One region of the Caldanaerobacter sp. genome, then DNA from elsewhere that is predicted to be linked to it. Evidence: riboswitches for the same ligand, from Rfam matches in the RefSeq annotation. Region 1 holds a riboswitch; the other holds the start of a gene.
What was found. Region 1 has a riboswitch for thiamine pyrophosphate ahead of thiD (bifunctional hydroxymethylpyrimidine kinase/phosphomethylpyrimidine kinase). Riboswitches for the same ligand answer to the same signal wherever they lie in the genome.

Region 1 (3,152 bases):
TCATAGAGTCATTGTATAAGGGTGCAGAAAAATGAGGACATTGTATGTTTTCATGGGATATTTTGACTACTCAATAAAAAGACTCTTAATGTATAGAATTTACCTTGTAGGGGAGCTTTTAAGTTCCCTAATTGTACCAATCCTAATAAACTTTTTTCTCTGGCGGTCTTTAATTGAAAGAAATCCCATAAATTACACTCTGAAAGAAATGATGATTTATATTATCATTTCTAATGCAATACTTCTATTCACAGAAATTCATGCTGAACATGACCTTGAAAAGGATATAAAAACCTACAGATTTGGCCAAAAGCTTTTACTTCCTGTGAATTATTTGACCAGTATTTCATACAGTCACATATCTTCAAGCCTTGCAAAGTTTGCAATTTTATATATGCCAGTAATTGTTGTGCTCTTAATCTGGGCAAAAATTGAAATCCCAGCAAACCGGCTGTTATACCTACCTTTAGCGTTAATTTTGGGTTTTTTACTCAATGCTTTATTTTCCTTTATAGTAGGATTGTTATCTTTTTGGCTGACAGAAATATGGGGCATAGCTGCCATCAGAAACTTACTGACAGGTCTTCTTTCAGGTGCCATTTTCCCTTTAGACCTTTTGCCTAGCAAAATTGAATCAATTATGCTAATGACTCCCTTCCCTTATATGACATACATCCCGTCAAAGCTTATATGCGATGCTAATTTTGACATTGAAATAGTAAATAAAGGATTATTTATTTCACTAGTCTGGGTGTTAATACTTGGTTTCATTGTTTTTTTACTTATGAAAAATGGATTAAAAAAATACACCTCTCATGGGGCGTGAAAACATGCTAATAGAATCTATAAGATTTTCAATTAAAAAAGCAATTCAATATAGAGCAAATTTGGTAAGCTGGTTTTTGGCAGACTTATCTTTATACACTGCGACATTTTTAGGCTATTACCTGCTTACTCAAAAAATTGACGTTTTTGGTGATTATAATAGAGAAGAAATTCTTTTTTATATAACCTGTTTCTTTTTAGTAAACAACCTATATGCAATTTTCTTTGCAGAAGCTGTTTCTAAGTTTGGACAATCAGTTTTAACAGGGTATTTTGATTTTGATTTACTAAAACCACAGCCTCTCATAAAATACATTGTACTAAAAAACCTAAATTTTCCTGCAGCTCTTTCAACCCCCTTGTTAATATTTCTAAATATATGGTGTATGAAAATATGTGGAATTAAATTGACAATAGCTTATATCATTTCAATTTTCAATGCTTCTATTTTAATGGGACTTTTATTTTTCATAGTATACAGTTTTACTCTTTTTGGTTTAAGGTCTGAAGCAATTTCAGCGATAGTCCTGCAGCTTTTAACAATGGCAGAAAAACCTGACACGGTTTTCCCAAAAATCCTCCGTAATCTTCTCATATATGCAATTCCCATTTTCTTATTTAGTGCAATTCCTGCAAGGATTGCCCTTGTTAAGAGCAATGTATATGAGAGTATATGGTGTTATTCATCTCCCTTATTATATTATTTGGTTTTAAAAATTATCCTTTACCAAGGGCTGAAAAAATACCAGTCGACAGGAGAATTGTGATTAAGACTATAAATTGCGTGACAGATAAAGCCTATAAAATTTGATGCTTTTGAAAATAAATTGGATTGAATTTTTGTAATCTTATGATATAATAAAGGCAAAGGAACTTAAAAAATTGAATATCAAAGTGCTAGGGGAGCCAGAAATGGCTGAGAGGGGATTCGTTCCCGACCCTTAGAACCTGACCAGGGTAATGCCTGCGAAGGGAAGCACGTTTTACGGAATCTGTAAAAAGTGCTCACCTTTTCAGGTGGGCATATTTTTATTATCTTGGAGGTGAGTATATGAAGCTGGCTCTTACAATTGCTGGTTCAGATTCAGGAGGAGGAGCAGGAATCCAGGCAGATTTGAAGACTTTTTCTGCCCACGGAGTATTTGGAATGAGCGTGATTACTTCAATAACGGCTCAAAATACTCAAGGAGTATTAGGGATTTTAGATGTTACCCCAGAAATGGTTTATCTACAAATGAAAGCTATTTTTGAGGATTTGTATCCGGATGCAGTTAAGATAGGCATGGTATCCAATGAAGAGATTATAAAAACTATCGCAAAGGGCTTAAAAGAATACGGAGTAGAGAAAGTTGTTTTAGACCCAGTCATGATTGCGGAGAGTGGAGACCCTCTTTTAAAACCCGAGGCGATGAAAGCGTTAAAGGAGGAACTGCTGCCATTAAGCCTTGTTGTTACGCCAAATTTGATGGAAGCCAAGGAATTAACAGGAATGGAGATAAAGAACATTTCGGATATGAAGGAAGCTGCAAAGAAGATTTTAAGTTTAGGTGCGAAAACGGTTATAGTAAAAGGAGGACATTTAGAAGGAGAAGCGGTGGATGTGTTTTATGATGGAGTAGAATTTTATGAAATTAAGGCAGAGAGAATTAACACCAAAAATACACATGGGACAGGATGCACTTTTTCATCAGCTATAGCAGCAAACTTGGCTTTAGGATATGATTTGTTAGAGGCAGTGAAGAGGGCTAAAAAATACATCACAGGAGCCATAAAGAATTCTCTTTCTATAGGACATGGGGTGGGGCCCACAAATCATTTCTGGAATGTTGAATTTAAAGAATAGAATAAGGAGGATGTTTGTTATGGAAATAAGAGAGCAGGTAGTTCTTGTTACAGGGTCTAGCCGCGGCTTAGGTGCTGCCATTGCTAAAGCTTTTGCTAGAGAAGGAGCCAGCGTGGTAGTAAATTATTATAAAAGCGAAGAAAAGGCGCAAAAATTGTCAGAAGAGCTGGGAAGAAATTCTGTTGCTATTAGAGCTGATGTAAGAGATTTTAATCAAGTAGCTTCAATGTTTGAAGAAGCAAAGAAGTATTTTGGGAAACCAGTCACTACTATTGTGAACAATGCGCTGATTGACTATGTTTTTGACCCGATGAACAGAAAAACTCCTGAAACAATTGAGTGGGAAGATTATTTAAAACAATTAGAAGGAGCTGTAAAAGGGGCCCTAAATACTATAAAAGCAGGACTTAAAGATATGAAAAAGATGCGCTTTGGCCGAATTATAAATATAGGGACTAATTTGTTTCAGAATCCAGTGGTTCCT
Region 2 (3,152 bases), on a different contig from region 1:
AATGTATGGAGGACATCACATAGTAAAAGCGTTTAATGGAGAAAAAAAGAGTATAGCCAAATTTGATGAGCTTAATAGCACTTGGTATGATGCTGCTTGGAAGTCACAGTTTTTGACAGGTGTTATGATGCCCCTCATGAATGTGATAGGTAATTTGGGGTATGTCGCTGTTACAGTTTTGGGAAGTTGGTTGGTCATCAAAAATGCGATAGAAGTGGGAGATATACAGGCTTTTATACAGTACATTAGGTCTTTCACTCAGCCAATTGCGCAAATTGCAAATATTTCCAATATACTTCAGCAGACAGCAGCCTGTGCTGAGAGAGTTTTTGAGTTTTTGGAAGAAGAGGAGGAAGTGCCTGACAATCCTAAGCCAATAAAATTAGAGGATATAAAAGGAGACGTTGAATTTAGGAATGTCAAATTTGGCTATAGGCCAGATAAAATAGTCATAAATAACTTTTCTGCTAAGATTAAAGCAGGGCAAAAAGTTGCAATTGTTGGTCCTACCGGTGCAGGAAAAACTACAATTGTCAAGCTTTTGATGAGATTTTACGATGTAAATGAAGGTGCTATCTTAATTGACGGTCACGATATAAGAGAATTTTCAAGGGAAGATTTAAGGTCCCTCTTTGGAATGGTGCTTCAAGATACATGGCTTTACAATGGAACTATCATGGACAATATAAGATATGGCAGACTTGACGCAACCGATGAGGAAGTGATTAAAGCTGCTAAAGCAGCACACGTTCACAGCTTTGTAAAGAGCCTGCCTGGTGGATATAACATGATGATAAATGAAGAGAGTACTAACATTTCTCAGGGACAAAAGCAGCTTATTACAATAGCAAGAGCCATATTAAAAGACCCAAAAATTCTCATACTGGATGAGGCTACAAGCTCCGTAGATACTTTAACTGAAATACAGATACAAAAGGCAATGGATTATCTCATGAAAGGGCGCACAAGCTTTATAATTGCTCACAGGCTTTCTACAATAAGAGATGCGGATTTAATACTCGTTATGGACCATGGAGATATAGTAGAACAGGGAACCCATGAAGAACTTCTTAAAAAAGGAGGCTTTTATGCTAAACTTTACAACAGCCAGTTTGAGAGAGAAGAGGAGCCGCTTGTAAGTTAAAAGTATTGACATATAGCATGAAAAGTGGTAAAGTTAAAAATAAGCAAAACAAAATACGGGTGGTTATGTCCGCTGGGGGAGCCTTAACGGCTGAGACGGCAGAAATGCCGAACCCTTGGAACCTGATGAGGGTAATGCCTCCGTAGGGAATGCGGGCTCAAAAGGCACCGCATGAGGCGGTGCCTTTTTTCAGCGAACATAACCTCCTGAAAATGGAGGTGTTTTTGTTTATGTCCTACATTTTAAGCATATTTTCTGATTTTGCCAAGATAAAACCGGTAACGCTATCGGTTATATTGGCGATTTTACTGGCGGCTTTTCTCTTGTATCTTATGAGAAAAAGTGTCAAGTTTGACACAAAAATGCTTGTATATGGGGCCCTCTCAATTGCTATAGCTTTTGTCCTTTCCTATATAAGGTTTTACCACTGGCCCCAAGGGGGATCTATTACGCCTGCCAGTATGCTTCCACTGTTTGTTTTTGCCTATTACTACGGTCCCGGTCCAGGGATTGTCGTTGGAATGGCCTATGGACTTTTACAACTAATTCAAGATCCTTTTATAGTACAATGGGTACAGATTCTTTTGGATTATCCTTTGGCTTTTGGTGCTTTAGGGCTTGCGGGCTTTTTTAGAAAAAATTTAAGTTTGGGAATTTTGGTTGGTGGTTTTGGAAGATTTTTCTCACACTTTTTGTCTGGAATATTCTTTTTTGCAAGCTATGCTCCAAAAGGTATGAATCCCATAGTGTATTCACTTTTAGTCAATGGCAGTATTGTGGGGACGGAGGTTTTGATTTGTTTTGCAGTTTCTTTAATTCCTCAAGTGAGAAATGCTATAGAAGAGGTTAAGAAAAAAGCTTTGGCTTGAAAGGGGGATAGAACCCCTTTATTTTTTTAAAATTTAACGTAAAATTAACATGAGGGAATTTAGGGGTAAGCTTATAAAAGAGACATTTTATAAAAATTATGATAAGATATAAATGAAGACTTTTAAAGAGGTGCCACTGGGATGGAACTGAGGAAGATACTTGCGGAGAAAGATAAAAATATTTTCTTTTATATTAACGAGAAAATAAAATGTAATTTTCTGGACAAAATAATGCCCAGAATCACTCATGTGGGTGGTCCTGCTTTCACAATATTTGTCACAATTTTTCTGGCCTTTTTTGGGAAGAATAGTGTAAGAACTTCTGCAATAGAAGCTTTGTTTTCTCTTGTAAGCAGTCATCTTTTTGTGCAGTTTTTGAAGAAGAAATATTCGCGGCTTCGCCCCTACATGGTGTTTAGAGATACTAATACCTTTAGGCAACTTTTGAGAGATTATTCTTTTCCTTCTGGGCACGCTACTGCCAGTTTTTCTCTTGCAATGACTTTTTCAATGTTTTTTCCCAACCTTGCAATTATATTTATTCCGGTTGCAGTGCTTGTAGGGCTTTCTAGAATATACATGGGTCTTCATTATCCTTCCGATGTCTTGATGGGCTTTTTGATAGGGATGACTTTTTCGTATTTTACTCATTATCTGGGCATAAAGATTTTTGTATAAAAATTTTTTGAAAATAGGTTGACATTTTCAAAACATAGGAATATAATGTAGAGGGACAGAAAAGTAAATACCTCGTTAGGTGAGGCTCCTATACAGATACAGGCTGCTGCCCGGAAACATCGAGAGATGGTAACGGGTGAACAGGCATTACCGAATCAAGGTTTTGCCTAATGCAGCTGGAGTTTTCTCCAAAGCTGTATAGTGCCAAAGCTCAACGAAGGAAATTGGATGGAAAGCCTCTTTCTTTCGTTGAGAGAGGCTTTTCAAATTTTGAGAAAAAACGGAGGTGAGAAGAATGGACGGTGGAGGTAGTAGCATAAGTAAAAAGGGTATATGTAATATGGCATTAAAGAAGGATGGGGCCCTTTTTCCACTTCCATTCTTCTCACCGATGGTCATAATATAGTCCTTTTTCTGGTTTCCCTTCTCTTCTTTTAATGCCCTGTTACATATACCTCCAA

Region 2: another riboswitch for thiamine pyrophosphate. It lies ahead of thiT (energy-coupled thiamine transporter ThiT); the one in region 1 lies ahead of thiD (bifunctional hydroxymethylpyrimidine kinase/phosphomethylpyrimidine kinase).

Annotation. Positions count from the first base shown of each region.
Region 1 covers NZ_JBNATX010000054.1:1,719-4,870, forward strand. Annotated here, with positions in the region: gene ACPLVE_RS10490 (ABC transporter ATP-binding protein) at 1-35, shown strand, start outside; gene ACPLVE_RS10495 (ABC transporter permease) at 32-826, shown strand; gene ACPLVE_RS10500 (ABC transporter permease) at 831-1,592, shown strand; TPP riboswitch at 1,715-1,817, shown strand; gene thiD (bifunctional hydroxymethylpyrimidine kinase/phosphomethylpyrimidine kinase) at 1,877-2,668, shown strand; gene ACPLVE_RS10510 (3-oxoacyl-ACP reductase) at 2,688-3,152, shown strand, end outside.
Region 2 covers NZ_JBNATX010000050.1:2,231-5,382, reverse strand. Annotated here, with positions in the region: gene ACPLVE_RS10315 (ABC transporter ATP-binding protein) at 1-1,144, shown strand, start outside; TPP riboswitch at 1,209-1,311, shown strand; gene thiT (energy-coupled thiamine transporter ThiT) at 1,375-2,013, shown strand; gene ACPLVE_RS10305 (phosphatase PAP2 family protein) at 2,155-2,691, shown strand; M-box (ykoK) riboswitch at 2,756-2,921, shown strand.